DNA from 2 places in the Lactiplantibacillus brownii genome. Region 1 is predicted to be linked to the other one. Evidence: predicted binding sites of a transcription regulator. Region 1 holds the regulator's gene; the other holds the start of a gene.
The links. Region 1 encodes NrdR, which represses ribonucleotide reductase genes. Its sites were predicted from a motif close to ACACNATATATNGTGT; they were not measured.

Region 1 (16,330 bases):
GTGACGACGAAATGTATCAACCAGTCGGTGTACGGCCACGGGCTCAGCCGGCGGTAAAGCCAGCGAGCAGCGCGACTAAAGTCACATCGCAAGCGCCGATAGCGGCGTCAGCAGCAAGTGCGACTAGTGCGGATGCTGAGCCGACTTCAGCAGTTCATTCCGGCACCTCAGCCGCGCCAGTTTTAGCAGACAAAGATTTGGCGGCCTATCATTTGCCACCGCTTGATCTGTTAAAAGCGCCAGTGGTTCCCGATGAATCTGAAATGGATGATTGGATCGAAAGCAAGGCCAGTGCGCTAGATGAGTCGCTGGATGCTTTTGGTGTCGATGCAAACGTCGTTGATTGGACCGTTGGACCGACCGTGACCCAGTTCCAAGTAAAATTGGCACGTGGCGTCAAGGTCAGCAAAATCACGAATTTGAATGATGATTTGAAATTAGCGTTAGCAGCGAAAGATATTCGTATCGAAGCGCCAATTCCGGGTCGCAACACGGTCGGAATTGAAATTCCAAACAAGAAGTCGCGGCCGGTAATGTTGTCAGAAGTTCTGAATTCACAGAAATTTAAGGACAGTCGCTCACCATTAACAGTGGCATTGGGTGTCGATCTATTTGGCCAACCACAAGTGACTGATCTCCGTAAAATGCCGCACGGCTTGATTGCTGGGGCGACGGGTTCTGGTAAATCGGTCTTTATTAATAGTATCTTGGTTTCACTGCTCTATAAGGCTAATCCACAAGAAGTTAAGCTTTTGTTGATTGATCCTAAAGCAGTGGAATTAGCGCCATATGACCGGGTGCCGCATTTGTTAGCGCCGGTGATTTCAGAACCGAAGGCCGCTTCAGCCGCGCTGAAATGGGTCGTGGATGAAATGGACAATCGGTACGATAAATTGGCCGCGGGCGGTGCTCGTAATATTGAGCAATTCAATGCCATGGCTGTCGAACATCATGAAGATGGGTTGAAGATGCCGTACATTGTCATCGTCATTGACGAATTAGCCGATTTGATGATGGTCGCTTCTAGTGAAGTTCAAGATTATATTGCCCGAATCACTCAAAAAGCTCGGGCCGCGGGGATTCATTTGTTGGTTGCCACGCAACGACCAAGTGTTGATGTCGTTACTGGTTTAATCAAAAACAATATTCCGACCCGGATTGCCTTTATGGTGGCGAGTCAGATTGATTCGCGCACGATTTTGGATGCGAGTGGTGCGGAACGGCTGTTAGGTCGCGGGGATATGCTATACCTCGGAAATGGCCAAAGTACGCCGATTCGCTTACAAGGGACGTATGTGGATAGCGAAATTGATGACATTGCGCAATACGTTCGTGATCAAGCTGCCCCACATTACGAATTTCAGCCGGATAGTTTGGTGAAACATGAAGAAGCCGCCAAGAATCAGGATGATCTCATGCCGGAAGTTTTAGCTTATTTAGCGGATGAAGACACCGTTTCAACGTCAAAATTGCAACGAACTTTTTCCGTCGGCTATAACCGAGCAGCAAATATCATTGATGATTTGGAAAACCGCAACTATGTGTCACCAGCTAAGGGTTCCAAGCCACGTGATGTCTATTTCACGTCGGACGATTTAACTAAATTACAAGCTAACTCATAATTAAAAATTAACGATTCACCGCTTCATTGATGAATCCTAAACATGGGAGATTATTAAACAATGGATAAAGAGACGGTTTATTATTTTGTTGGGATTAAGGGTTCTGGGATGAGCTCATTAGCTTTGATTTTGCACGATAAGGGCTTCCAAGTCGAAGGTTCTGATATTGAACAATATACCTTTACGCAAAAAGGCTTAGCAGCGGCTGGCATCAAAATGTTGCCATTCTCAGCGGACAATATTCACGCTGGGTTAACGGTCATTGCTGGGAATTCCTTTACAGATGATCATCCTGAAATCAAGAAGGCGCGTGAGATGGGCTTACCAGTCTATCGTTACCACGAATTTTTGGGTAAATTGATGGAAGGCTACACGAGTATCGGTGTTGCCGGGACGCATGGTAAGACATCTACCACCGGATTATTGTCACATGTGTTGAGTAACATTGCGCCTACCAGCTATTTGATTGGTGATGGCACTGGTAAGGGAACTCCTGATGCCCGCTTCTTTGTTTTTGAAGCGGATGAATACCGTCGTCATTTTGTGGCTTACCATCCAGACTATGCTATCATGACGAACGTTGACTTTGACCATCCAGATTATTATAAAGATTTAGCGGATGTCAAACTCGCTTTTGAACAATTTGGGAGCCAAGTTAAGAAGGGAATTTTTGCTTGGGGTGACGATGAAAGTTTACGTCACTTAAACATTAAGACACCGATCTACTATTACGGGACCAAAGATCGCGATGATTTCCAAGCGGTAAATATTAATCGGACGACCAAGGGTTCTTCCTTTGAAGTGAAATATCATGATGAGTCACTTGGTGAATTCGAGATTCCGTTGTATGGCGAACACAACGTTTTGAACAGCACCGCGGTCATTGCGGTCGCTTACTTTGAAAAAGTTGATTTGGACGAGATTCGGCGTGAATTGTTGAACTTTAGTGGCGTTAAGCGGCGTTTCTCTGAATCTAAGGTCGGCGATATGACGATGATTGATGACTATGCGCATCATCCATCTGAAATTAAAGCGACTTTGGATGCGGCACGTCAAAAATACCCAGATAAGAAAATTTTAGCCGTTTTCCAACCACATACGTACTCACGGACTAAAGCGTTAATGAATGGCTTTGCAGCCAGTTTAAGTATGGCTGATCACGTCTTCTTGACGAATATCTTTAGCTCCGCACGTGAAAAGAGTGGTGACGTTTCGTCGAAAGATTTAGCCGCCAAATTATCCAATGGTGGTGAAATTATTACGACCGATGATATGTCCGCATTGACAGCTTATCATGACGCGGTAGTCGTCTTTATGGGCGCTGGTGACATTCAAAAATACGAAAAAATTTATACTGAGTTATTAACCAAATAGCTCGTTACGATTAAGTTGGTAAAAAAGAGTTCGGGAAAACCCCCGGACTCTTTTTAGACGATAATGGAGGAAAATATGGCGAAACTTAAATTCTATGCGGTTCGGGTCGGCCGTAAACCGGGGATTTATCGCAGTTGGGAAGACTGTCAGGCTCAGATCAATCATTATTCGGGGGCACAATATAAAAGCTTCTTGACGCGTGAAGCTGCGACGGATTATCTGAACAGCCAAGCGCCGACGAAATCTGGTCAGCTACGTGCTAAGAAGGCCATTCCTGACAAGACGCAGGTCACCAGTTCTGCGGCAGTGGTGGTTTATACCGATGGTGGTAATCGGAATACCGGTAATGTGCAGGGCGGCCAAGTCAAGCCCACCGACAAATCGGCTTGGGCTTTTCAAATGACCGCAGCCAGTAAAACGGTTACAGGGACGTCTGGTGAATGGGGCGCTACTAATAATCGCATGGAAATCATGGCGTTATTACAAGCCTTGAGTTACTTGATTGAGACCAAACAAACTGAAACGCCGATTTTAATTGTGATGGATTCTAAATACGTTTTAGACGCGATTCAAAAGGGCTGGTTAACTGGTTGGGAAAAGCGGGGCTGGCGACGAGCCGGCAATCAGCCACTAGCAAATAGTGAGCTATGGCGGTTGATGGCACAATCATTACAACAATTTTCGAAGCTTTCCTTTAAATGGGTGAAAGGTCATGCCACCACGGATGGCAACAACTTAGTTGATCATTTGTTGAATGAAACGATGGATCATATGACTAAGAATGCGCCGATTCCAGCTAAGAATGCCACCGCCAAAATTCCTGGTCGTCCTGCCACTTCGATTCAGGAAGATTTGTTTGCGACCATACCACAGACGCCAGCACCGGTTAAAGCCTCGACACCATCAGCAGCTGACCAGCCCACTCCGGCAGCTTCAAGAAAGTTAGGGCATTTAGCCAATCAGCAGGCGCAACAACAGTCCGTTGATGCCATGGCAGAAATTGCTAAACATTGGCGTGATGATTAAATGAGTCACGCCAGTGTGACGTAGCTATTATATTTATCAGGATTCAGCTGGCTTGCCGCTTCGGTTGGTCTGGACTGATGCTGGAACGCGGTGACCACGTTTGTGAACCAAATGGCGGTCTCACAAGCCGGGCTTTTCCTAAGCTGGGAAAGCACCAGCTGTCGAAACGTGTTCGATCCAACTGCTCCTTCCGCTTGCGACACCATCGCAACCACTCGGAAAAACGTCGAGTAATTGCGATGGTTAGGCAATGCTCAGGAGCAACCCGTTGGACCTCACACTCTTGAGAAATTTCACCACTGAGCATCATCCAGCCCGTCCTGCGCTAATCAGTAATCTTTAACATCAATTGATCTTTTGTTGATCCTGGGTTTATCAATGTCCTCTTGTTAAATCGCTATTTAACGTCGGAGTGGACCAGCTCGTTTGCCGTGTCGAAACACTTAGCTGGGTGATTCTTCCCAGGTTAGTGTTTGGCCGACTTTTAAGACGCGGACTTTCGGCTTGAAAGCGCCCTACAGACCGGTCTTTGGCTGCAGGTCTGCCTCACAGCAAACGAGCTGGTCCATGGAGACGATAATCGATGATAAACATGATGGTTACGATGCATCGGTTGCCGATCAGTGGATTGCCGCTGAAATGGTTTTCTAAATCTAAGAAATTCTTATCTAATTTTAACGACCAAACTGTTTTACCTTCTTTGACTAATCTGATACACTAGATGACAAGAAAGTTGAGGTGACTGATTGGCATGTCTGTGAGATTGTGGTTAGATCATTCAATTGAAAAATTAGCGTGAGGGTGGTCACTAGCAACTGTTAGTGATTTAAATCACGCTGGACACCAGTCGACACTATCAACTCGGACTTTGAAGGGTTGTATTCAATTTTAGGTGAAAGAGGGATTCTATGAATAATTTTCAACAAGATCCGCAACCACGTACTATTAATACGCAAGTTGGGTTACGGAGTTTCTTAACTAAAATGTATGGTTACATGACTTTAGCCGTGTTAGTTTCTGCGGTTTCAGTTTACTTATCAATTAACGTTTTCGCTGCTCAAATTAATGCACTCTTTGGGCAACATCCAATGATCGCCCTAATCGTGTTCTTGATTAGTATGTTTGCGATGATCGGTGGGATTCAGAAGAATGCGACTCGGAATCCGGCCATGAGCTTCACATTATTGATGTTATTCGCCGTCGTCTTTGGCGTTGAAATGTCAGTGATGTTGCAGCTTTACACGGGTGCCGTGATTACCGGTGCTTTCATCTCAGCCGCAGCCGTTTTTGCAACTATGGCGGTGATTGGGACGACTAGCAAGCGTGATATGTCACGTTTAGGGACGCATTTGTTTGCGGCCTTGATCGGGTTATTAGTCGCTTCCGTCGTTAACTTATTCTTACAAAGCGCTATGATCAGTTACGTCTTCTCATATATTGGTGTCTTGATCTTTGCGGGCTTATCAATGTGGGATGCGAACAAGATGCGTGACATGTATCTCCAATATGGGGATCAAGTCTCATCAACTGGTTTGGCCGTTAGTGGGGCTTTATCACTCTACTTGGATTTCGTTAACTTGTTCTTATACTTTGTCCAAATCTTTGCGGGTGGTTCAAGCCGTAACTAAATTATTAACGAGATGCGATTCAAAACGGGTGCTGACAATCGTCAGGCACTCGTTTTTTAATCGCGAAATTCCCGTTAACCCCGATTGTTTGGTACAATTAAAGAAATTGTTCGACTTTAAAGGAGCGCAAATAAATGGCAAAAAAATTATTATTGATTGATGGCAATAGCGTCGCGTTTCGAGCGTTTTTCGCGTTGCACAATCAACTCGACCGCTTTGTGAACGCTGACGGATTGCACACGAATGCAATCTATGGCTTCAACACGATGCTCGATCACATGATCAAAGCTGTCGAACCCACCGATATGTTGGTGGCGTTTGATGCCGGTAAAACGACTTTCCGGACTGCCATGTTTGATAACTATAAGGGTGGCCGAGCCAAGACGCCGAGCGAATTTTCTGAACAAATGCCTTATATTGAACAACTTTTAGATGCTTACGGCATTCAACATTATAAATTAAAAGATTATGAAGCCGATGATATTATCGGAACGTTGGCGGGACAAGCCGATGCTGCTGGTTATACGACCACGGTAGTGACTGGTGACCGAGATTTGACTCAGTTGACGACTGACCACACCACGGTCGCAGTGACCGTCAAGGGTGTCTCCGAAGTGGAACGTTACACGCCGGCCCATGTTCAAGAAAAACTAGGGATTACGGCTACTCAGATTATTGATATGAAGGGTCTCACTGGAGATACTTCGGATAATTATCCAGGGGTGACCAAAGTCGGTGAAAAAACCGCGCTGAAACTGTTGAAGCAATACGGCTCAGTCGAAGGCGTTTACGAAAATGTTGCGGATATGAAGCAAAGCAAGATGAAGGAACATTTGATTGAAGACCACGACTTAGCGGTACGAGCGAAGGTCTTGGCGACGATCAAACGTGATGCGCCAATCACCGTTGGTTTAGCTGATTTAGCTTACGCGGGCCCCAATATTGACCAACTGGCAGAATTCTATCAAACGATGGATTTTCAATCTTTCTTGAAGAAATTAAAGGTGAACAATGCTGAACCCGTGGCACCAATTGATTACACCGTATTGACCAAGGAAAACCTGCCCGAATTGGCGCAATTTAAGACGGCGGTTGAATTCTATTTGGAAATGCCAACGGCAAATTATCATACTTCAGCATTTGCTGGTTTTGCGATCGGTCATGCCGGCAAATGGTATATCAGTCGTGACGTGGAATTATTGTTACAACCGGCTGTGGCCGAGATGTTGGCCAGCGATACGATCAAGAAGAACGTATTTGACATGAAACGGACCATCGTTGGCTTGAACCGGTTAGGCTTGAGTCTAGGAACCGTTGATTTTGACCTCTTACTCGTTTCCTATCTACTGGATACCAACGACAACAGCAATGATCTCGGTAACCTAGCGGAACAACATGGCTATACTGAATTGCCAACTGATGAAGAAGTGTATGGTAAAGGTGTCAAACGGGCCATCCCAGATGATGACAAGCTTTTCTTCAGTCATCTGGCACGAAAACTTGCGGCGATTGCGGCTTTACATGCCGAATTAATGCAGAAACTTGATGAAAATGAACAAACGCCGTTATACGATGATATTGAAAAACCAATGGCCCGCGTTTTGGCACAAATGGAAATCGCTGGCATCACCGTTGACAGTGGCACTTTACAAGCCATGGGGAGTCAATTTAAAGAACGGCTGAGCGAAATCGAACAAAAGATCTATCAGGAGGCCGGGCAAGAGTTTAATATCAATTCACCTAAGCAACTAGGTAAAATCTTGTTTGAAGATATGAAGTTGCCAGTGATTAAAAAGACTAAAACAGGTTATTCGACCGCGGTTGATGTACTCGAAAAATTAGCACCGGAAGCCCCAATCGTGGCTAACATTTTACAATATCGGCAAATTTCTAAGATTCAATCCACTTATGTGGTGGGGTTATTGGACGCGATTCACTCATCTGATCAAAAAGTCCATACCCGTTATTTACAAACTTTAACGCAAACCGGGCGTTTATCGTCCGTTGATCCGAATTTGCAAAATATTCCAGTCCGGTTAGAAGAAGGGCGTAAGATTCGGCAAGCCTTTGTGCCTAGTCATGCGGGTTGGCAAATCTTTTCATCTGATTATTCGCAAATTGAATTGCGAGTGCTAGCACATATTACCCATGATGCCAACTTGCAAGCTGCCTTTAAAGAAGGCGATGACATTCATGCTGCGACGGCCATGCGGATCTTCAATTTGAAGTCGCCTGAAGAGGTTACGCCGAATATTCGACGCCAAGCCAAAGCGGTCAATTTTGGTATCGTCTATGGGATCAGTGATTATGGGTTGTCACAAAATATTGGCATTACGCGTAAACAAGCCAAAGCGTTTATTGACGCTTACTTCAAGGAATACCCAGGTGTGAAGCAATATATGACCGATATTGTCAAACAAGCTCATGAACAGGGCTATGTTGAAACGATTTCTCATCGGCGGCGTTATTTACCAGATATTCATGCCAAGAGCTTTAATCAGCGGTCATTTGCTGAAAGAACGGCGATGAATACACCGATTCAAGGCAGTGCGGCGGATATCATCAAAATTGCGATGATCAAGATGCAGGCTAAGCTCAAAGCAGCGGGATTAAAAGCGACAATGTTACTCCAAGTCCATGATGAATTGATTTTTGAAGCGCCTAAAGAAGAGATTTCAACGCTAGAAAAATTAGTGCCATCAGTGATGGATTCTGCGGTGAAGTTGGAAGTCCCATTAAAGGTCGAAAGCCATTTTGGTGATACATGGTATGATGCAAAATAAACATGGAAGTGATTAGATGCCAGAATTACCTGAAGTTGAAACGGTTCGACGTGGGTTGAATCGGTTAGTTAAGGGCGCCACAATTGCGAGTATCGAGGTCAATTGGCCCAAAATTATTAATAATGATGTTGAGCGTTTTAAGCAGCGTCTAGCCGGACACACGATTGAAAAAGTTGATCGGCGCGGAAAATATTTACTGTTCCGATTTAGCCAAGGACTCACGATGGTGTCACATTTACGGATGGAAGGCAATTACAGTGTTATGCCGCAAAATGAAGGCCAAACGACTCATACGCACGTGGTGTTTCATCTCACGGATGGTCGTGACTTGTTGTACAATGACACGCGCAAATTTGGTCGCATGACCCTCGTTCCCACCGGTGAAGAGTTGACGGTTGCTGGTTTGAAAACTATTGGTCCAGAACCCGTGGCAAGTGACCTGACTGTGGCGTATCTGACTGAGATCTTTAAGCGCTCAAAAAAGATGATCAAACCACTATTGCTAGATCAGAGTAAGATCGCTGGCATTGGGAATATTTACGCGGATGAAACCCTTTGGATGAGTAAGATTCATCCAATGCGACCGGCTAATTCATTAACTGATGACGAAATTGTTTCGTTACGGCAAGCAATCATTGATGAAATGGCACTGGCAATCAAAGGCCATGGGACAACGGTACATTCCTTTTCAACAGCCTTTGGCGAGGCAGGGCAATTTCAAAATCATCTCCATGTTTATGGTCGTGAAGGCGAACCGTGTGAACGTTGCGGGACATTGATTGTAAAAATCAAAGTTGCACAACGTGGGACCCATTTTTGTCCGCATGAACAGCAATTGTAGGTGAGCCAATGACGCAAATTATTGGACTGACTGGCGGCATCGCCACGGGCAAATCAACGGTTTCTGCGATGTTGGCCGAAGCCGGCTTGCCCATTGTCGATGCCGATAAAATTGCCTGGCAAGTCGAAGGAGCAGGTCAGCCGACAACACAAAAAATTGCGGCAGCTTTTGGCTCGCAAACGCTGCTTGCAGATGGTCAGTTAAATCGGCGTTGGCTAGGGCAGCAAGTTTTTAATGATGCCAGTAAGTTGGCATTGTTGACGGAGATCACTCGCGGCCCGATTCAACGGGCGATGTTAACCGCTATTGTGGCGGCTGGAAAGTCACAGCCGGCTGCGGTGATCTTAGATGTGCCACTATTATTTGAAGGCGGTTGGCAGCATATTTGTGATCAAGTTGTCGTGGTAGCCGCACCGGCGCCCGTAGTTTTGTCCCGGTTGATGGCGCGTAATCAACTGTCAGCTGAAGCGGCACGTGCACGGATAGCGAGTCAAATGCCACTGGCTGAAAAGGTTCAACGGGCGGATGTGGTCATTGATAATGGAGAAAACGTTGATAAAACAAGAACCGCCGTGTTAAAATGGCTGAAAACGATTATAAAGTAAAATTGATACGATTAAGTAAAAATGAGGTGAGAAGTCTATGCAATGTCCACATTGTCATCATAATGGCTCGCGAGTAGTTGATAGTCGACCCACTGATGATGGTCGCGTTATTCGTCGCCGGCGTGAATGCGAGAACTGCGGTTTTCGATTCACAACTTTTGAACGAGTCGAAGCGACACCATTGTTAGTGATCAAAAAGAATGGCGCCCGTGAAGAATTTAACCGTGAAAAGATTTTACGGGGAATTATCCGTTCGGCTGAAAAACGACCAGTCAGCATGGAAACGATGACGGGTGTCGTGGATGACGTCGAGAATAAAGTTCGTTCTTTGGGTGAAAATGAGATCTCCAGTCAGGTGATTGGGGAATATGTCATGGAACAACTTGCAGATATCGATGAAATTTCCTACATCCGTTTTGCCAGTGTTTATCGGCAATTTAAGGATATGCACGTCTTCTTAAATGAACTCCAAGATATGATGGAACGTGATAAAGTCAAGTTGGCCAAACAACCGACTAAAACGGCCCATCGTGTGTCTAAAACGAAAAAAGATAATTAATGAAGAATGGTGAGCAACATGCCTAAAAATGAGCCAAGCTTGACACCTAAAACGGGGTTAGTTGTCCCCGCGGCGCCGGCGTTAAGTGCCACTGAGCAGGCCGTGTTAGCGGAGCTCTATTTACCACTAATTGGACCGCTGGCCTATAGTTTGGCAGCGGCCCTACGCAGTTTGCAGACGCCGTCGACTGATTTAACTCATCGACGTAGCCATGCGGAATTGCTTGGAATTTTGAATGTTGATCTGCCAACCGTAGTGGCGGCACGGCAAAAGCTTGAAGCGACCGGATTGCTACGGAGCTACTATCGCCAAGATGATCTAGGCGAAGTTTATTTGTACGTTTTACAGCGACCCTTGCCAGCAACGCAATTTTTTGGAGACGACTTGTTGAGTGTGCTGCTACTGGATACGGTCGGTGAGTTACGCTATCAGCAATTGGCCGATCAGTTTACGCCAACGGTGGTCGACATACAAGGTGCCACGGATGTTTCGGCGAACTTGCTGGATGTCTTTCATATTGATAGTCAGAAGGTCACGCATGTTCCGACCGAGATTCAAACTGTGCGGGCCAAACAAGCGACCGCAACTGAAATGACACCAGCGATGCCTGATCTGACCGATGAAGTCTTTGACTGGCAAGTACTTGGTCAAATTCTCAAACAGAACTATGTTGACTTAGAACAAGTCGCTCAGTCTCGACAGTTGATCATGACAGAAAGCCGTGTCTATGGGATTAGTGAAGTTGAAATGGCCAAATTAATCAGTGAGGTGGCCAGTTTAACCACTGGTCAGTTCGATGAAAGCCAATTAAAGTTGTTGATCGCGCGTCGATATGAGCGTCCAACGAATTCGACAACCACTCAATTGGAGGCTCGTTCAGCGGCCACGGCGGCTGCCGACACCACGCCAGCCGTAAAATTATCGACGGCTGAGCAGCAGCTGGTGGCGTATGCCAAACAAACTTCACCATATGATTTTCTTAATGAACTAAAACAAGAAAAGCATGGTTTCGTCACAAGCGGTGAAAATCGTTTGATTCACGATTTGGTCAATCGTGGTGTCTTACCAAATGCTGTTATTAATATGGTGGTCTATTATTTGTTACAAAATCGTGAGTTAGCCGCCTTAAATAAGAATTTATTAGAGACGGTCGCAAATGATTGGCAGCAACATGATATTATGACACCAGAAGCGGCGCTGGCTTATTTGCGTGAGCGTCAGCAACCGAAACAGCCGCGTCAACGGGCAACCCGAGCGCGTAATGGCCGAACGCCACGTAAGGAAATTGTGCCAAAGTGGGCTCAAAAGTCCGCTGATGGGACCGTCAAGTCAACTAGTAATCAAATCACGGCAGCCCAACGAAAACAATTAGCCGCACGGTTGGCTAAACTAGATTCAGATTCTGAGAAGGGGGACTAAAGCATGGAGAATATTTCGGAAACTTTAAAGATTTTGATGAATAAACGTAATTTAAATCATCAGTATCAAGAACTCATGACTGAGGTATTTCAAGATTCGGATGTTCGTCAGTTTTTAGCGGCTCATCAAAAGGAACTCTCTAGTGATGCGATGGAACGTAGCGCGACTAAACTGTATGAATTTTGTCAGGAAAAGCGCAAGATTGCGCGCCATGAGCCAACACAGGTGCCTGGCTATCAACCCGAACTCGTGATGAGTAATCATTTAATTGATATTGCCTATCAGCCAACGCTTCAGCATCAAGAAGCGCAGGTCGCTCGGGAGTTGAAGCAGCGGGTTCGTTCGATTAGTATGCCTAAGAATATTGAGCATGCAGATCTGAAAGCTTATGATCAAGACGGTGATCGCGCGGGTGCGTTGATGTCGGCATTAGATTTTATCGATGCCTACACGCAAGCACCAAAACGGTTTCATCGAGGCTTATATTTGTATGGCTCTTTTGGCGTCGGTAAGACGTTCTTGTTAGGGGCTATGGCTAATGCGTTAGCGGCCAAAGGTTTTCAAACGACCTTGATCCATTTTCCAAGCTTTGCGGTTGAAATGAAACGTTCTATCAGTAACAATACTTCTGGTGATAAAGTGGATGCCATTAAACGTGCGCCGATTCTAATGATCGATGATATCGGGGCAGATGCGTCGTCCACTTGGATTCGCGATGATGTACTCGGTGTTATTTTGGAATTTCGGATGCAAGAAGAGTTGCCAACTTGTTTTTCTTCTAATTTTTCGATGCAAGAATTGCAGGACGGTTATCTAACCATCTCTCAAAAGGGCGATGAGGAACCGATCAAAGCTCAGCGAATCATGCAACGCGTCCGGTATTTGTCTACTGAAATTGAAATGATTGGTCGTAATCGGCGCTTGAATCCGACCGATTAATGTTGACATTTAATGTGAAAGTGGTTTAATAAAAACAGATGCAAAAGACATGCTTCGTTATCATGGATTACAGAGACCCAAGCCTAGTTCTGGAAGCTTGAGACCGGATAAATGAAGATACCACTTTTGTGAACATGCTCAGTTGAGCCGGAACGCGTCCGTTATTAGCGCTAATGAGTCAGTGTGCCTTGTTGCACTGAAAAATCGGGTGGAACCACGTCAATCACGTCCCTAATGCTAGTTTAGTCTGGCATTAGGGACTTTTTTGTCGTCCCGGCGCAGTGTTTTGGTGAGTGGGTAAATTTTGAAGGAGTGTGTCAATTTATGGCAAGTATTAATGTAAAGTTCCCTGATGGCGCTGAAAAGCAATTTGATGCTGGCGTTACCACGGAAGCAATTGCAAAATCAATTAGTCCCTCATTGGCTAAACGGTCAGTGGCTGGGAAGTTCAACGATCAAGTCGTTGATTATCGTCAACCCTTAACGACTGATGGTAACATCGAAATCATCGCTGCTGACAGTGATGAAGGGATGGCAGTCTTACGTCAGACAGCTGCCCAAGTTTTGGCCAATGCGGTTAAACAACTTTTCCCTAAGGTTCAATTTGGGAGTGGTGAAGGTAATGCCAATGGCTTCTTCTTCGATACCGACAATCCGGATGCTGAAGGCAAGCAAATCAGTGAAGATGACCTTGAAGCCATCAGCTTGAAGATGCAAGCCATCGTCAAGAAAGATTTGCCAATCGTGCGCGAAGTCTTGTCAAAAGACGCTGCTTTAGCTTTAGTTGGCGATGATCCTTACCAAAAAGACTTAGTTAATGACCGGGCTGCTGCAAATGATGGCCAAGTGGTTGTTTATAAGCAAGGCGATTTTGTTGATTTATCAGATGGCGCGCAATTAGCCTCAACTGGTAAAGTTAAGATTTTCAAACTTTTGTCAGTTGCCGGTGCTTATTGGCAAGGCAAGTCTAGCAATCCAATGTTACAACGGATTTACGGGACGGCTTTCTTAAAGCAAAAAGACTTAGATGAAGATTTGAAGAAGCGCCAAGAAGCTCGTGAACGTGATCACCGGGTCATTGGGAATGAACTTGATTTATTCTTCGTTGATCCTAAAGTCGGTAATGGTTTACCATACTGGATGCCAAATGGTGCGACGATTCGTCGTCAAATCGAACGTTATATCGTGGACAAGGAAGTTGCCAACGGTTATCAACACGTTTATACCCCAGTTTTAGCTAACTTGGATGTTTACAAACAATCTGGTCACTGGGATCACTATCGTGAAGACATGTTCCCACCAATGGACATGGGCGATGGCGAACAATTGGAATTACGTCCAATGAACTGCCCATCACATATCCAGATTTACAACCATCACATTCGCTCATATCGTGAATTACCATTGCGGATTGCTGAACTTGGCATGATGCATCGTTATGAAAAATCTGGTGCATTGACTGGTTTATCACGGGTTCGTGAAATGACCTTGAATGATGGGCACACTTTTGTGGCCTTGGACCAAATTGAAGCAGAATTCAAGAACATCTTGTCCTTGATGGTTGAAGTTTACAAAGACTTTGATATTTCTGATTACCGGTTCCGCTTGAGTTATCGTGACCCAGCTAACAAAGCTAAGTATTTCGATGACGATGCTATGTGGGAACAAAGCCAAAAGATGTTGAAGTCCGCTATGGATGACATGGGCTTGGATTACTTCGAAGCTGAAGGGGAAGCCGCTTTCTACGGTCCTAAATTGGATGTTCAAACGAAGACCGCGCTTGGTGGTGAAGAAACCTTGTCAACGATCCAATTGGACTTCTTATTGCCAGAACGCTTTGACCTGAAGTACGTTGGTTCTGATGGTGAAGAACATCGCCCAGTCATGATTCACCGTGGCTTAGTTTCAACGATGGAACGTTTCGTGGCTTACTTGACTGAAATCTACAAGGGCGCTTTCCCAACTTGGTTAGCACCAAAACAAGTAACGATTATTCCAGTTAACAAGGGTGCTCATGGGGCCTATGCTGAAACCGTTCGTCGGCGTTTAGCTGCTGAAAACATCCGGGTCAGCATCGATGATCGTAACGAAAAGATGGGCTATAAGATTCGTGAATCACAAACGAAGAAGATTCCATATTTGCTCGTTGTCGGTGATCAAGAAGTGGCTAATGGTTCCGTTTCTGTCCGTAAATATGGTGAGGAACGAACTGAATCCGAAGGCGTTGATATGTTTATTGGCGCTATTACGCAAGAAGTTAAGAACTATAGCCGTGGCGCCAGCAAATAATTAGTTGACACCAGTTTTCAATTCTGATATAGTATTGGAGTTGAGAAAAAAAGCAGAAGCACCCGCTTCTCGCCTTGGTAACAAAAACGTTATCGGGCAGATGAACGAATGAATTTATTCCCATTAAAGGGAGTGAGCGGGCGTGTTATGCGCCCGCTCTTTTTGTGGATTTCTCGAAATTTTACGGAGGTGAATTACCATAGCTAAAGATTCGATGGTTAATGACGGCATCCGTGCTCGTGAAGTACGTTTGATTGCCAGTGATGGTGAACAATTAGGTGTCAAGTCACGACAAGAAGCAATGCAGATTGCAGAAGATGCGAGCTTAGATCTTGTTTTAGTTGCACCGAAAGCGAAACCACCCGTAGCCAGAATTATGGATTATGGGAAGTATCGTTTCGAGCAACAAAAGAAACAACGGGAAGCCCGTAAGAAACAAAAAGTGGTTAGCATTAAGGAAGTTCGCTTAAGCCCAACGATCGATACCAATGACTTTGACACTAAGCTGAACCATGCTCAGAAGTTCTTGTCTAAGGGTGACAAAGTTCGGGTCTCCATTCGATTTAAAGGTCGTGCCATTACCCATAAGGATATTGGTCGCCAAGTTTTAAACCGGATGATTGAAGCAACTAAAGAAGATGCATCAGTTGAAGCTTATCCTAAGATGGATGGCCGAAGCATGTTCCTAGTGCTAGCACCAAAAACTGAGAAGTAATTTCTAGGAGGATTATTGATTATGCCAAAACAAAAGACAAACCGCGCTGCTGCTAAGCGTTTCAAAGTAACCGCTAAAGGTAAGATTAAGAGCGCCAACGCTTTCACCAGTCATCGTTTCCATGGTAAGACTAAGAAACAACGTCGCCAATTACGTGGTACGGCTGTAATTGAAAAGCCAATGGTCAAAACATATCACAAGTTATTACAAAAATAATTAACACGTTTTAGTTAAATCTAGGAGGAAATAAGATGGCTCGAGTAAAAGGTGGAACTGTAACACGCAAACGTCGTAAGCGCGTTTTAAAATTAGCTAAAGGTTATCGTGGTGCTAAGCATATCCAATTTAAGGTAGCTAAGGACCAAGTAATGAAGTCATACGAATACGCATTCCGCGATCGTAAGAAGCGTAAGAGTGACTTCCGTCGTCTTTGGATTGCCCGGATCAACGCGGCAGCCCGGATGAGCGACATCAGCTACAGTCAATTAATGCATGGTTTGAAGCTTGCTAACATCGATATGAACCGTAAG
Region 2 (16,330 bases), 380 kb from region 1:
AAACGGGTCACGTTAAGTTGGTGGGTAAGCTTAAAACTGGCGCTATCAATCCGATTGTGGAAGTGAACTATGCTAATAATCGAGAATTGAATTATCGCAAGCATGGTCAATGGGCGACCAATGTGGTTGTGGCGCTGCAAAAGCAGTATCACTTCAAATCAATTAATATGGTCGGCCACTCATTGGGGAATATTTCGTTGATTTATTATTCGTTAGCCAATGCCGGGAATCATAAGTTACCGAAGTTGCGTAAGCAGGTAGATATTGCTGGTCACTTTGCTGGTCTAGATTTTAAAGGGATGCCAGCTAGTGTCACTCAGCCAGCCGGGTTGAAATTGAATGCCGCTGGCAAACCGAATCAGATGAATGCGACTTATCGCGAAATGACTAAATTGCGTCAAGTACTGCCAAAGAATCAAGTTAAGGTATTGAATATCTATGGCAATATCGGCGGGCATACGGATGGTACGGTACCAAACGTTGCCAGCTTATCCTTGAAATATTTAGTCACACCACGGGCTAAATCTTATCAGGAAAAAGAATTTACAGGAAAACTTGCCCGGCATTCGAAATTACATGAAAATCCACAAGTAGATCGTACTTTGATTAAATTTTTGTGGGGGAAATAGATCGTAAAAAGACACCAGCCATTGGATTTGCTGGTGCCTTTTTATAACCTTATTGTCGAATTCGAGTGAGCACTAGCGGTTGATGAGGGTCACGCGTCAGTTCCCAAACTTCGGTAAAGCGTTCAATATAAGTTTTATCATAGCTATTTTGATTATAAGCGGCGGACTGGTCACTGTAGACAAAGTAATCGCGGGCTTGAGCGGTGACGACCACATTTAGATGCGTTGGCGCCGACGTGATTTCTTGTGCTAAATCAATAATAACTAGTCCCTCTAATTGATCAGTTTTATGTTGTTGCCGATAGTTGTTTAGAATTCGCCGTTGTTTGGCAAAATAGCGGGGAGCCATTAATTTGCTGAGGGTGTCGAGGTCATTTTTGGTCCAGGCAGCCTCAACTTGATAGAAAAAGGGTTCAAATTCAGCACGCAACTCGTCAGGTAATGGCACGGTATTTTGAGGCTCAAGTCGTTGGGATTGACGGCGTTGCCAAACGCGGCGTAGTCCCGGCGCAAAGAACAATAAGCCAAAGCCACCAAAAATAATGACATCAAAAATGTTTGTCCGATGATAGTAACCGCCGCCATAATAACCACCACCATGATAGTAGCCACCGTTGTCATAATCGTTATGATTAGAAGTTGTGGTCCCACCACTGGGACTCCCGCCAGTGCTGCCGCCACCCCCAGTACTACCGCCGGCGCGAGCCATGGCAGTCAGTGGATTTAATAATAGTGCCAGTGTCAAGACAAGTATCAGTAGGAATTTTTTCAAGGTTGGCATCCTTCCGTTAGAAAATTAGTAAGTTAAGCTTACCATATCCGTTGGTCGTTAAAGTGAGACTGACAAAAAAGCCATCAAACTATCATAAAAAACAGTTTGATGGTTTTGGGTTATCGAAATGAGTTGCCGTTAGTTTGATAATGGGGTGGATTCAGCGGCATTAAAGACCCAGTGTGCGTTAGCAGATTTTTGGTAAGCCATTTCAGTGACTTTGCCCGTTTTTATCGCGGTAAAGATAAATTTAATTTCATCGTTATTGCGAGTCGCATAACGAACACTCAAGCCATTGCTTGGATCATCTTTGATTTTTTCAACGGCGGCACCCAAAGCGGGACCGTTAATATAGTCACTGGCCAGTTCAAATTTTGGTTTTGACATGTCATTTCAGCTCCAAATTAAAGAATGTCTCATTATAACACGCGGCTTTACCGGGTTAATACCGTGTTGCGTTCATAAATAGATCTGTCCGTCTCTGGAAGCCAGCTCGTTTGCTGTGGACTACCTGCGTCTGTGCGGCGTTTCCGAGCCAAAAGTAACATCTTAAAAGTCGGTCAAACACTAACCTGGGAAAACTCGCTCACTCAGCTTAATGTTTCAATACGGCAAACGTATTGGTTCACACCGATGTTAAATAGTGGTTGTAATCAAAGCATGGAAAATTAGAACATGCTAATAACCAATTAATATTAGAATTGCTGATTAGTGTAGGGCGGGCTGGATGATGCTCAGTGGTGAAATTTCTCAGAGTGTGAGGTCCAACGGGTGCTTCTGAGCATTGCCTAGCCATCACAATGACTCGGTGTTTTTTCCGAGTGGTTGCGATGGCGTAGCAAGCGGAGGGAGCTGTTGGACCGAACACGTTTCGAGCTGGTGAACTTCCAGCTTAGAGAAAGCCCGGCGTGTAAGACCGCACTTTGGCTCACAAACGTGGCCACCACGTTCCAGCATCAGTCCAGACCAACCGAAACGGCAATTAAAGTAGAACTTACAAAACAACCACACCGTTTTCATGAATGGGTGTTAGAACGCAAAAAAAAAGTCTGAGAAATTTTCCCCAGACTGTTTTGTGTTTAACTATATTATTTACCGTACAATGAGCCAGTTGTGGCTGATTTCAGATCTAATGATTTCCGTAAAACATTGGTGACCCGTTGCTTTTCAGTTTGTGGTACCACTTCAAAGGATTGACCACTGATCATCTTACCGGAACCTTGAGCATGATCCGAAACGATATTCTTGGTTGAAGCACGATAGTTCGAAACGATGCTGGTTAAGTTACTGAACGTTAAATCGGTTCGAGTTTCTTTGGCTAAGGACTTCAAGAAGTCTTGTTTCATCAAGTTAGTGGCATTGGTGCTTTCACTAATGATGGCAGTGATTAATTGCCGTTGGCGTTGTTGCCGACCGTAGTCACCTAAAGGATCATCATAACGCATCCGTGAATAGGCCAATGCTTTGGCACCGTTCATATGCGTCTTAGCACCCTTGGTAAAGGTGTAGCCTTCATAAGTAAAGGTCCGGATTGGTGTAATATCCACGCCGCCGACTTCATTGACAACTTTCTTCATACCACCCATGTTGATCAAGGCGTAATAGTCAATTGGCACGTTTAACCATTTTTCAACCGTTTTAATGGTTGTCCCAGCACTACCGTAAGCGTAAGCAGCGTTTAGTTTTGATGGAAAATCCTGCTCAAAGCCAGAGACAGCGACTTCGGAGTCCCGTGGGATACTCATTAAAGTGGTTGTTTTGGTTTTGGGATTGATGGTTGCCAAGATAATTGTATCGGTCCGGCCTTTGTAGTCACGGCCCAATGCCCCGGTATCGGTTCCGAGTAACAAAATCGATACTGGCTTTTTACCACTTAAAATGGCGTCGGTGTTACGTGACTTTTTGATGCCACTGCTCTGGTACACAATCTTAGCCGCGTTCCGTGCATTGAAATAAGTTCGTGCCGCAAAGGCCCCAATCCCAACCAGTAAGACTGCTAGGATAATTAAAAGCGCGTTACGAACTGGATGCTTTTTCTTGGGACCTTTACCCCCAGAATTATCTTGATGCATCTGTGAACGACTTGGCATTTCTTCCATGAATTTTTCCTCCAATAGTTATGTAAAAACTATACATAGTTTAGCATCTTTTGGGGTTATCGGAAACAAATTTCAAACAACCCCTAAGAATCTTAAGAACCCGAATCCCGAATTCCATCATAACCGTTTTTGGACGGGAAAGGGTTGGATTTAAATTTTCTTGGTGATTTTTTAAGGTTCCGTAAACAAGATTGCGTCTATTTTAGTCATTCAGAGCCTTATGGTATAATTTTATTAATCGATAATATTAATGGGGGTTCTAATTTTGATGATCGATAAGTCGCGTAGTCGGCCGGTCAAGTTTGTCATTGCAGTCATTTTATTTGCGTATTTAAGCTATTTTATTCAGACTGGCGCAGTGGGGATTGATTTATTTGACGCTGGTTTGGCCTCGCTTGCCACGATTAAGGTGAATGGCTTCTTTACACTAGTTTTTAAAACGATCAGCTGGTTGGCATCACCCGGCCGTGATGTGTTTTGGATGGTCCTGTTGGCATTTTTGCTATATGGGTTTAAGTATAAAATTCAAGCGTTGTGGGCAGTCGTATTGATGGCGGGTGGCATGGTCTTAGAGACGTTTTTCAAGCACTTGATTGCCCGTGCTCGGCCGATTGGTCACTTGGCTACGGACGATGGTTATAGTTTTCCAAGTGGACACACCTTAGGAACATTTTTGCTAGTTGCTACGATTATTATAATTATTGTTCCGGAAATAGATAATTATCGCATCGCACAAACAGTTAAATGGATCAGTATTGTTTGGTTGTTACTGGTGATGGTTGCGCGGGTTTACATGCAAGCTCATTATCCAACTGACACAATTGGTGCGGTTTTACTAGGTTGGCTCTGGCTTGAAATCATGGAGTGGGTGTATGTAATCTACGCCCCACACTTACTGAAGTGGCGACTATGTTACCGATCCTATTTGTAAGCTGACTGAACCAAGTCAAAAACGATCTCCGAATTGGAGGTCGTTTTTTTGTTTTGACTTATTTTAAGTTAATTAGCGTGTGCTTGCAGCCAGGCTAACGCTAAATTGAACCAATGTGCCGCGTGAGGCTGATTGGCATCTGGTTTCCAAGCCGTTTGCGAATTGGCTAATGCTAAACCGTGTGGGCCGTGTTCAAAAACGTGTAATTCGTAAGGACGCTTGGCTTTGGCGAGTGCGGTTGCGTAGGCCAAAGCATTGGTGGCGGGAACTAACGGATCATCCGCGGTCACCCAAATAAAGGTTGGCCGATTATGCTGATTGACCAGTTGATCTGCTGCCATTTCAGTCGAATTAGCCGTCCATTTGGACAGGGTCGCGGCGTCTTTTGGATATCCCAGACTTGGGTTGATGACGGGGTAACTCAAAATCACGGTTGCAACGGCTAAATTTTCAGCGGTCGTTTTAAGCAACGCTGGAAGTTGATTTTGCCAATAATCGTTGTAGAGTGCGACGATGTGGCCGCCAACGCTAAAGCCAACCGGCGTGAGTTGCGTGGTGTCAATATGCCAAGCATCGGCATGTTGCCGTAATAATAAGACCGCGCGTGCGAGGTCTAAAACGGGCGCTAAACCCAGCGGTTGCTGGTCACCCAACAAAGTGTATTCCAAATAAAAGGCCTGATAACCGTGACCGGCAAAGGCAAGCGCGAGTGTTTCGGCCTGACCAACCGGAATGTGTGTATAGCCACCACCAGGGACAATAATAATGGCGGGTAACTTAGTTTGATGGGCATTTGGATCTGGTGTGTGTAGTAGTCCTGTCAATTGCGCGGGACTGTTGGTTAATTTTTGCTGAATCACTTGCATGCAATCACCTCTATTGATATGGTTAACATAACTATTATAACGCAAGCGAGGTGGCACGGTGATGCTGAAGGCAACGTCAAATTTACAAAATGAACAGCTTAAATTGCGCCCATTTGTTGCGGCAGATGCTGCTGCCTATTTTGAAATGGTGCGCGATCCGAAAGTGGCTGTTAATGCTGGTTTTACGCCCGCTAACAGTTTGGTTGAGGCTGAATATTTACTAAGCCGCCAGTCAAAGCTATCAGAAGTGTACGCAATCGTATTAATGTCCACGGCCGAAGTCATTGGCAGCATTGGGTTGTATGAGCGAATGAACTCGCAAGGTGAACCTGCGCCACAACAGATGGACCTAGGCTATATGTTGACACAAATGGCTTGGGGGCATGGCTACATGACAAGTGCGGTGCATTTGATTGTCAATTATGCGTTCCAAGATTTAAACTTACGACGATTAACCGCAAGCTGTTTAGCGCCGAATACGGCTTCGCGACTGATTTTAGAACATGCGGGCTTTCGACAATACGATCAAGTCACGCATCCGGCTTATGCTCAGTTTGGTGCGGGCCAAACTGAATTGTTTTTTGAGTGTTTACCCGCAAATGGAGATGACACAAATGCAACTCGCTAAATCATTCGAACAAGCTGCGTGCGTCGTCGTGTTATTAGCGACGCAGCGACCCGATATTCCGCTCACATCGGATGTGATTCATGAACGGATTGGTGGTTCGGCTTCTTATATTCGCAAAATTATTCGAAAATTGGTCGTGGCGGATTTAGTGGCTTCAACTAGTGGTAACAATGGTGGGGTTCAATTGGCGCGCTCGCCGGAAGCCATCTCGATTAAGGATGTGGTGCTCGCCATCGAGGGACCATTGCATACTTTTCCAGATCGTGGTTATTTTGACCAAGTCTTTAAAGATGTGGAACCCGTGGCGGATGAAGGGACTAAAGTCGTTAACGCGATCTTTTCGCAGGCCGACCAACAGTGGCTTGCTTTTTTGAGTCACCAAAAAATTGCCGCGCTGATTAAGGATTTATTAGCGGTCAGTCAGATTCCAGTCTTGAATTGGAACAACCAATCTGAAGACAAAATGGGGCAATTAAATCAAATTTTAACGCGGATGCGCGCCGCCAAGTGAGTTAATCTACAAACAGCCTGAAAATGTATGCGGTTTCGATTATTTAATTGCTGAAAACTGCAGTCTGACGTGCTTAGCTTAAAAAAATGGCTCAGAAACTTTTTTTCACAAGTGAACAATCGCTGTTATTACAAGGCTATCTATGGTATTCTAACAATAATTTTCACAATAGGAGCGAGCAAAAAAATGGCAGATAAAAAGTATTATGGTGCTGACGCAATCGTTGACAGTTTGGTCAATCATGACGTCAAGTATGTATTCGGGATTCCTGGGGCAAAGATTGATCGGGTTTTCGAACGTTTAGAACATCCGGTAAATGCTAAGAGTCCCAAGTTGATCGTGACGCGGCACGAACAAAATGCGGCATTCATTGCAGCTGGGATTGGCCGCATTACCGGTAAACCAGGGGTTGTCATGACGACTTCTGGTCCCGGTGCCAGTAATTTAGCCACTGGACTAGTGACTGCGACGGCTGAAGGGGACCCAGTTTTGGCCATTTCTGGTCAAGTTCAGCGGGCCGATTTATTGCGACTGACTCATCAAAGCATGGATAACGCTGCATTATTTGAACCCATCACGAAGTATAGTGCTGAAGTTCAAGAGCCAGAAAATGTTTCTGAAGTGATTGCGAATGCTTATCAATCTGCAGTTGCAGCCAAGCAAGGCGCTAGTTTCGTCAGCATTCCACAAGATGTGACGGATTCAATCGTGCGCACGCCAGTCATTAATCCGTTGCAGGCGCCTAAACTTGGGCCAGCTAGCCCAGTTGAAGCCACTTTATTAGCAAAAAAAATCAAAGCAGCCAAATTACCAGTATTGTTAGTGGGGATGCGGGCTTCTTCACCAGAAGTGACCCAAGCAATTCGGAATTTAGTGACAGCGGCAAACTTGCCCGTTGTTGAAACGTTCCAAGCTGCCGGCGTTATTTCACGCGATTTGGAAGCTGAACACTTCTTTGGTCGGGTTGGGTTATTCCGAAACCAACCTGGTGACATGTTATTGAAGAAGTCAGATTTAGTGATTGCCGTTGGCTATGATCCAATCGAATACGAACCACGTAACTGGAACGCCGAAGGTAAGTCTCGGATTGTGGTTATTGACGCCATGCGGGCAGAAATTGATCACAACTTCCAACCAGAAACTGAATTAGTGGGTGATATTGCCCAGACGTTAGACTTCTTATTGCCTTATATGAAGGGCTACGATATTAGTGATGACGCCAAAACTTATTTGAGTGAATTACAAGAAAAGCTGAAGACACGTGACTTTGTACCCAACATTGATGCGGATTCAACATTGAGTCATCCGCTATCCGTGATTGCCGCGTTACAACAACGTGTGACGGATGATATGACGGTGACGGTTGATGTCGGAAGCTTCTACATTTGGATGGCGCGGCATTTCCGTAGCTATGAACCGCGGCACTTGTTATTCAGTAATGGGATGCAAACACTTGGGGTTGCCTTACCATGGGCAATTGCCGCAGCGTTAGTCCGGCCTAAGACACAGATCGTTTCGGTCTCAGGTGATGGTGGGTTCCTATTTTCTAGTCAGGAACTCGAAACGGCCGTTCGTTTGAATTTGAATATCGTGCATCTGATTTGGGATGACGGTAATTATGACATGGTCAAGTTCCAAGAAGAAATGAAATATGGTGAAGATGCTGCGGTCAGCTTTGGCCCAGTTGATTTCGTCAAATATGCTGAAAGCTTTGGCGCTAAGGGGTTACGGGTGAATAAGCCTAGTGAACTAGAAGCCGTGCTAGATAAAGCTTTCAAGACGACTGGTCCGGTCGTAGTCGATATTCCAATTGATTACTCCGACAACCAAGCATTAGGTAAAACGATGTTGCCAGATCAATTCTATTAAACCGTCGTGTGAATCGCGGTTGTCAAATTGAAATGACTTTTGTATAATGATTGAGTATATCGAAAGAAGAGGACGCGATTAACAAGAGTAGCTGATTCGAGTCGGGTAGCCGATGATGATGATCAGTGAAAGGGGCAATCGCCGAAATGAACCTGACTGTTACCGTCAAGTTTGTTGGGCTTTGGTTGAATAAATCAAGGACTGTCGCAACTGGGAAACAGTTGCGGGGCGCTATCGACGATGAAATCAGCATTTAACATGACCATCTGATTAAGTCTTTTTGCGCACTTTGCAGAAAGACTTTTTATTTTGGTCAAAACGGATGCCAGAATCGGTGGAAACACTTTTAGATATAAATTTAGGACGGCGGTTAGTGTTCGATTGATGGACAATGGTGTCGATCAATTGTTGCCAACTTTGACGTCAAACTATTTTTGGAGGTTTCTGCATGGCAGAAGAACAACAGCATGAAGTGAAGCGCTCGTTACAGACGCGGCATCTCTCCATGATTGCATTAGGCGGTAGTATTGGGACTGGACTGTTTGTGGCGTCTGGTTCCGCAATCTCAACAGCTGGACCAGGTGGGGCCTTATTGGCCTATGTTGGGATTGGGATCATGGTCTATTTCTTAATGACCAGTTTAGGTGAAATGGCGACTTATCTACCGGTTTCTGGGTCATTTTCGACTTATTCGACCCGATTTGTTGATCCGGCCTTAGGGTTTGCGATGGGCTGGAACTATTGGTTTAACTGGGCGATTACGTTAGCGGTCGATATTAGTACGGCGGCAATCGTGATGCAGTTTTGGTTACCACATGTTCCTGGGTGGATCTTTAGCTTGATTGCATTGATTTTGATCTTCACAATTAATGCCCTTTCCGTACGGTCATTTGGTGAGACCGAATATTGGTTATCTTTAATCAAAGTGATTACGGTATTGATTTTCTTAGTCGTTGGGGTCTTAACGATTTTTGGTATCATGGGCAGTAATGCGACTGATCTCAGCAACTTCACGTATAAAAAAGCGCCATTCGTCGGCGGTATTCCAACAATTTTAAGTGTCTTCGTCGTGGCTGGGTTTTCATTTCAAGGAACCGAATTGATTGGGATTACGGCTGGTGAATCTGCGACACCGGAAAAGAGTATTCCAGCGGCCATTAAACAAGTTTTCTGGCGTATCTTACTTTTTTATATTCTAGCGATCTTTGTGATTGCGGCAATTATTCCTTATACTTCGAAAGATTTGTTAGGGTCATCTGCGAGCGATATCGCCATCAGTCCGTTTACTTTGGTCTTCAAAAAGGCCGGTTTAGCAGCGGCGGCGAGTGTGATGAATGCGGTCATTTTGACTTCCGTTTTGTCGGCAGCCAACTCTGGAATGTATGCTTCCACACGGATGCTCTATTCATTGTCTAAGCAAGGTTATGCGCCTAAAACGTTCGGTCGCGTCAATGGTCGAGGAATTCCGATTATGGCGTTATTTGGGACGACTTTCATTGGGTTACTGACCTTCTTGTCGAGTCTATTTGGTGATCGGATCTACATTTTCTTAGTGTCTGCTAGTGGGTTGACCGGGTTTATTGCCTGGTTGGGGATTGCTATCTCACATCTTCGTTTCCGGCAAGCCTTTGTTAAACAGGGCCATGATCTGAGCGAGTTGCGTTATCATGCCAAATTATTTCCATTTGGCCCATTGTTTGCATTCTTCCTCTGTATGATCGTCATTATTGGTCAAGACTTGCATTCGTTTGCGACCATGGATTGGCAAGCTATTGGGGTCACCTATATGAGTATCCCGCTGTTTATTGTGCTATTTTGCTACTATAAGATTCGTTACCATACGAAGCTGATTCCACTAGATAAAGTGGATCTTAGCAAACATCATTTGGACGATTAGTATTGCTTGACGGTATTTTGTAGCCGTCTCCGTGGACCAGCTCGTTCACTGTGAGGCAGACTTGCAGCCAAAGAGCGGTCGGCAAGGCGTTTTCAAGCCGAAAATCATGTCTTAAAAGTCGGCCCAGACACTGACCTGGGTAAAATCACCCAGCTAAGTGTCTCGACACGACGAACGAGCTGGTCCGCTCCGATGTTAAATAGTGATTGTAATCAAAGTATTGGTAATCTTAATATCTCCAAAATTCAATTGATATTGAGGCTACTGATTAGTGCAGGGCGGGCTGGATGATGCTCAGTGGTGAAATTTCTCTTGGCTGGTGGTTTTCCAGCTTAGAGAAAGCCCGGCTTGTGAGACCGCCCTTTGGCTCACAAACGTGGCCACCACGTTCCAGCATCGATCCAGACCAACCGGAGCGGCAAGCAAAGTAGATAGTTGTAAATAGGATAGCGATGATGTGCAGGCTTCAATAAAGTATAAAACAAAACGACCGTTGATTTGGCTGATGCCAAAATCGACGGTCGTTTTGTTGTCTTCGTTTAGCTGTTGTTAGTAAAAAAAGCTACCGATAAATTAAGATGTTGCCAAAAAATGTTCTCAGCGAATACAAATTCACAAAATCATGCTAGGCTGTGGAACAAGAAAGGCAGCGAGTAAATTTGAAAAAAACAATCGTAACTAGCATGGTATTGATTGCACTGACGAGCTTATTAGGTGGTTGTTCGACCAATTTAAGCTCAAGCAGTACGCTGTCTCACTCTTCCAAGACAGCCAAAACGCAAACCAAACGCCAAAAACTAATTAGTGCCTTGCCCAAGGGCGTGCGCTCGACAGACAGTGATTTGATTGTCGTTAATAAATGGCATCAGCATAATGAATTAAACTTTAGTAAAGCAACGGTGAAGGACATTCCGGTTCGTGAAACAATCGTAAAGCCGTTGACGGCATTTTTAAAAGGGGCGCAAGCGGCTGGCTACCCAGCGACCCTAGTTTCCGGTTATCGTTCCGTCGATTATCAAGAAACGGTTTGGAATCAGTCGATCAAGACTTATGAGGCTAAAGGTAAATCTGCCAAGCAGGCCTTGAAATTGACCAAAGAATTTGTGGCCGTTCCACGGGGGAGCGAACACCAAACTGGGCTGGCCGTCGACGTCATGAATACTAAATGGTATGATGCCAACGATAGTCAGTTGTTGTCAAAATCAGATCAAACTGCTGGGCAACAATGGCTCATTAAACATGCACCAGAATATGGCTTCGTTTTACGTTTCACGAAGACAGGTAAGGCCTCAACCGGTATTGGTTATGAATCCTGGCATTTCCGGTATGTGGGCAAAAAGAGTGCGGCCTTTATGACGAAGCACAACTTAACGTTGGAACAATATGTGTCTTTGCTAAAGGCGCGTGAAAAAGTGGCCAAGTAATCTTGCAACCAGATATTGCATTTTGACGAGGGTGTGCGTACAATATGTAGTGTTGCTTTAATAAACAGACGAAATATTGTACATGAATAAAGGAGAGAACCCCATGCTTGTAATGTCAGGAACAATCGGTGCCGGCAAGACCAGTTTGACGCAATTAGTTGCCGATCACTTCGGCTCAAAAGCGTTTTACGAATCCGTCGATGACAATCCTATTTTGCCATTATTTTATAAGGACCCTAAAAAATATGCGTTTTTACTACAAATTTATTTTTTAAATAAACGACTAGGTAGTATCAAATCTGCTTTTGCCAACGACTTAGATGTTTTGGATCGTTCAATTTTTGAAGATTCACTACTCTTCCATTTGAATGGTGACTTAGGTCGAGCAACTAGCACAGAAGTTGATATCTATGATTCCTTATTAAAAAATATGATGCAAGAGTTGCCAGAAGCACCGCACCAAAAGAGTCCTGATTTATTGATCCATATTAATATTTCGTTTGATACGATGTTAAAACGGATTCAAAAGCGGGGACGTTCCTACGAACAAATTGATCAAGATCCCGCCTTATATCAATACTATGAGACCTTGAATGATCGGTATACGCAGTGGTATGCCAACTATGATCATAGTCCTAAGATGCAAATTGATGGGGACCAACTCGATTTTGTTGCGGACGCTGATGCCCGACAACAAGTCATTAAATTAATTGATGATAAGGTTGCTAGTTTGGCTTAGTTGCCTTATAGTTATACCAGAATATTAAACACGACGCGTTTTAAGTAGACAGTCAGAGAGCCGGTGGTTGGTGTGAACCGGATGTCGAAACTCCGACGCGACAAAGTGGGCAGGTAATACTGCACGGCAGAGCCGTTATCCGTTTAAGGGTGGGATTCTTAGCAATCCTGAACTTGGGTGGTACCGCGAATCGCAGTCTCTTCGTCCCAATCTGGGAGAGAGACTGTTTTTTTATCGAAAATTTAAGGAGGATTTTAAGATGTTAGATGTCAAACAAATTCGTCAAAAACCAGATTTCTTTAAAGAACAACTCGGCCACCGGGGTGTTCCCGCAGAACAGATCGATGCGTTGATCAAAGCCGATGCTGATCGTCGCGATTTAATTGCCAAGAGTGAACAATTGAAGTCCACCCGGAACCAAGTTTCTGGTGAAATTTCACAATTAAAGCGTAACAAGCAAGATGCTAGTGCCCAAATTGCCGAAATGCAAAAGGTCAGTGCTGAGATTAAAAGCTTGGATGATCAGCGTCGGACTGCCGATGGTCAAGTACAAGATATGGCTGCGCATTTGCCAAATGTGCCACATCCAGATGTGCCAATCAGCTTAAATGAAGACGACTCAGTGGAGTTACGTCGAATCGGGACGCCTCGTCAATTTGACTTCGAACCCAAAGCCCACTGGGAACTCGGTGAAGCCTTGCATATCTTAGATTTCGAACGTGGGGCTAAAGTTTCAGGTAGCCGCTTCCTCTATTATATGGGCGATGGCGCTAAACTTGAACGAGCCGTCTACAACTTCTTCTTGGACCAACACGAAGCGGAAGGGTATACCGAAGTCTTGCCACCTTATTTGGTCACGGATGAATCAATGTACGGTACCGGCCAATTTCCTAAGTTTAAGAATGATGCTTTCCGAATCACGACGCAAGATTTGAGCTTGATTCCAACGGCGGAAGTGCCGTTAGTGAACTATTACCGTGATGAAGTGATTCCTGCCGAAAAGTTACCGGTCTACTTTACAGCGTTAACACCAGCTTTCCGCGAAGAAGCGGGGAGTGCTGGTCGAGATACTAAAGGGTTAATTCGTTTACATCAATTTAACAAGGTCGAAATGGTTAAGTTCACCAAGCCAGAAGACTCATGGGATGAGCTTGAAAAGTTGACGCATAATGCGGAATCGTTATTGAAGAAGCTAGGCTTACCATATCACGTTATTACGTTGACTACTGGCGATATGAGCTTTACCGCGGCGATGACGCATGACTTGGAAGTTTGGTTCCCAGAACAAAATAAGTACCGCGAAATCTCAAGTTGCTCAAACTGTACTGATTTCCAAGCACGCCGAGCACACATCCAGTATCGTGATGATGACGGCAAGCTCCAATTTGTCCACACTTTAAATGGGAGTGGCTTAGCTGTTGGTCGGACGGTCGCTGCAATTATGGAAAATTATCAAAATGCGGATGGCTCAATTACCATTCCTGACGTCTTAGTACCATACATGCATGGCAAAACTAAGATCACTAACAATTAGTTGAAATATAAAAACGACCCAAGCCGATTTAGCAAGAAATTGCTGAGTCAGCTTGGGTCGCTTTTTGTCAGGCCAGGTCGTTAGACTAAAATTTGTCTCTGGGATTAGGGACGTTTCTGATGAGGACCATCTTTTAGAAAACGGTCAGACGCATGTTTACCAATAATTTTTGAATATATTCAATGGTTGCGATAATCGCCCAAAATTGGGATTTGTGAGGGATTGTCGTTGGTTCTCCGCAAATTGATCCCTAGAAAAAGTCAGCGGTAAGGGGCCATCACCCGCAAAATGTTGAATCTTTTACCGAGTGATAATGCCGGTATATCAAGGATTGTTGCTCGTTATATTATCAAAATGTAAAAAAAGTGTATTTAGGGGTTTGCTAAATTTAAAACCAGTGCTATAATATTTCTTGTCGGAAAATATGCGTCCAAAAAGTATATTTATCCATTAAAGTTAAAAATATGTTGACAATTATTCAACATGATGATAAAGTTAAATAGTTGTCAAGGCTTACCAGTAAGTACTGCTTGGAACGACAACAAGGCATGATTACTTATTAATCATGCGGGTGTGGCGGAACTGGCAGACGCGCTAGATTTAGGTTCTAGTGTCTTACGACGTGGGGGTTCGAGTCCCTTCACCCGCACATGCCGACTTAGCTCAGTTGGCAGAGCATCTCACTAGTAATGAGGAGGTCGGAGGTTCGAATCCTCTAGTCGGCATTTTCCATAATTTAATATTTTTTTTGCGGAAGTAGTTCAGTGGTAGAACATCACCTTGCCATGGTGGGGGTCGCGAGTTCGAATCTCGTCTTCCGCTTTTAATTTGCCGGGGTGGCGGAATTGGCAGACGCACAGGACTTAAAATCCTGCGGTTAGTGATAACCGTACCGGTTCGATCCCGGTCCTCGGCATTTTAAATATGCACCCATAGCGCAATTGGATAGAGTGTCTGACTACGAATCAGAAGGTTGTAGGTTCGACTCCTACTGGGTGCATTTAGTATCGGGAAATAGCTCAGCTTGGTAGAGCACCTGGTTTGGGACCAGGGGGTCGCAGGTTCGAATCCTGTTTTCCCGATCGATCAAAACAGTCTTAGTTATTGTAACTAGGGCTTTTTATTTAAATTTTTTAACGGGAAGTAGCTCAGCTTGGTAGAGCACTACGTTCGGGACGTAGGGGTCGCAGGTTCAAATCCTGTTTTCCCGATGAGGACTAAACCACAGAAGGATCCAGTCAATTAGGCTGGATTTTTTTGTGCCCAAAGCTTGTTTAACGTCGTACTCATCGTTACAATTATCCATTTAACTTGCCAATTCGGTTGGCCTGAACTGATGCTGGAGCGTGCTGAGCAACAGAGACAGACAAGCGATAGAGTAGCTACAATATCTTAACCACCAGCTCGCCATAATTTTTGGCCGCTAAGGCAATTTTCAGTCCAATCAATTGAATGCAGGTCAGGGGCGTGCTATGCTGTAACAACCGTGAGAGGCCTATCTGTACCGCCCTTTAGGTGAAATTCTTTGCAATTTCTGGTTATCCTCGTATAATGAAAGTCAATATTAGTCAAAGATAATGTAAAGGGTGAAGCAGATGCAAAGTCAAAATATCTCCGATATCATCGAAAAATATTTAAAAAGTATTTTGGCGGACGCTGAGCATGTTGAAATTCGGCGGTCAGAAATTGCTGACTTGTTCAATGTGGTCCCTTCTCAAATCAATTATGTGATTAAGACTCGTTTTACCATTCAAAACGGTTACTTAGTAGAAAGCAAACGTGGCGGTGGTGGTTACATTCGAATCGAGAAGGTTAACCTCTTGGATGACGCTGACGTTTTGGACACCCTGATTCAAGTGATTGGGGATTCAATAACGCAACGGGATGCCTACGCGGTCGTCCAAAGCCTCTATGAGGATGATGTATTGAATCGCAGGGAAGCCCAATTAATTTTAGTCGCGACTGATCGGAATACGCTAGGCGTTGATGATCATGACTTGGAAAACAGTTTACGAGCGCGCATCATTATTGGAATCTTGAACCACCTGCGTTACGAAAGTTAAAGAAAGCGAGGAATCGCAATGGATAACCTATTTACCCCGAGTGCCAAGAGTGTCTTAGTTTTAGCGCAAGAACAGGCTAAGTATTTTAAACACCAAGCAGTGGGAACGGAACATTTATTATTAGCATTGGCCATCGAGAAAAATGGGATTGCTAACAAAGTCTTACAACAATATGCGGTTACGGAAGATGATATTCGTGAAGAGATCGAACGTTTCACGGGTTATGGCACCTTAAGTAATGTCGGCAAAGAGACCTATTTACCTTATTCACCAAAAGCAAAGGAAATTTTGTCTGTGGCGGGTGATGAGGCCAAACGTTTGGGTGCCAACAAGATTGGGACTGAACATCTCCTATTAGCGATGTTGTC

Region 2: the regulator NrdR is predicted to act here: its motif matches at 11,664-11,679, upstream of RA086_RS04095 (deoxynucleoside kinase).

Annotation. Positions count from the first base shown of each region.
Region 1 is NZ_JAVCWF010000001.1:1,324,213-1,340,542, forward strand. Features, by position in the region: gene RA086_RS06025 (DNA translocase FtsK) at 1-1,622, shown strand, start outside; gene murC (UDP-N-acetylmuramate--L-alanine ligase) at 1,683-2,996, shown strand; gene RA086_RS06035 (ribonuclease H family protein) at 3,072-4,022, shown strand; gene RA086_RS06040 (Bax inhibitor-1/YccA family protein) at 4,931-5,650, shown strand; gene polA (DNA polymerase I) at 5,785-8,433, shown strand; gene mutM (bifunctional DNA-formamidopyrimidine glycosylase/DNA-(apurinic or apyrimidinic site) lyase) at 8,450-9,274, shown strand; gene coaE (dephospho-CoA kinase) at 9,283-9,879, shown strand; gene nrdR (transcriptional regulator NrdR) at 9,917-10,438, shown strand; gene RA086_RS06065 (replication initiation and membrane attachment family protein) at 10,457-11,857, shown strand; gene dnaI (primosomal protein DnaI) at 11,861-12,796, shown strand; gene thrS (threonine--tRNA ligase) at 13,121-15,085, shown strand; ribosomal protein L20 leader region at 15,130-15,256, shown strand; gene infC (translation initiation factor IF-3) at 15,300-15,800, shown strand; gene rpmI (50S ribosomal protein L35) at 15,822-16,016, shown strand; gene rplT (50S ribosomal protein L20) at 16,052-16,330, shown strand, end outside.
Region 2 is NZ_JAVCWF010000001.1:939,934-956,263, forward strand. Features, by position in the region: gene RA086_RS04040 (alpha/beta hydrolase) at 1-629, shown strand, start outside; gene RA086_RS04045 (TIM44-like domain-containing protein) at 679-1,401, opposite strand; gene RA086_RS04050 (hypothetical protein) at 1,540-1,788, opposite strand; gene RA086_RS04055 (LCP family protein) at 2,490-3,500, opposite strand; gene RA086_RS04060 (phosphatase PAP2 family protein) at 3,769-4,431, shown strand; gene RA086_RS04065 (alpha/beta hydrolase) at 4,500-5,297, opposite strand; gene RA086_RS04070 (GNAT family N-acetyltransferase) at 5,359-5,925, shown strand; gene RA086_RS04075 (Rrf2 family transcriptional regulator) at 5,912-6,436, shown strand; gene alsS (acetolactate synthase AlsS) at 6,623-8,305, shown strand; lysine riboswitch at 8,364-8,547, shown strand; gene RA086_RS04085 (amino acid permease) at 8,754-10,202, shown strand; gene RA086_RS04090 (M15 family metallopeptidase) at 10,862-11,626, shown strand; gene RA086_RS04095 (deoxynucleoside kinase) at 11,730-12,365, shown strand; gene serS (serine--tRNA ligase) at 12,625-13,899, shown strand; tRNA gene RA086_RS04105 (tRNA-Leu) at 14,467-14,548, shown strand; tRNA gene RA086_RS04110 (tRNA-Thr) at 14,552-14,624, shown strand; tRNA gene RA086_RS04115 (tRNA-Gly) at 14,650-14,721, shown strand; tRNA gene RA086_RS04120 (tRNA-Leu) at 14,730-14,815, shown strand; tRNA gene RA086_RS04125 (tRNA-Arg) at 14,826-14,899, shown strand; tRNA gene RA086_RS04130 (tRNA-Pro) at 14,908-14,981, shown strand; tRNA gene RA086_RS04135 (tRNA-Pro) at 15,037-15,110, shown strand; gene RA086_RS04140 (CtsR family transcriptional regulator) at 15,495-15,962, shown strand; gene RA086_RS04145 (ATP-dependent Clp protease ATP-binding subunit) at 15,981-16,330, shown strand, end outside.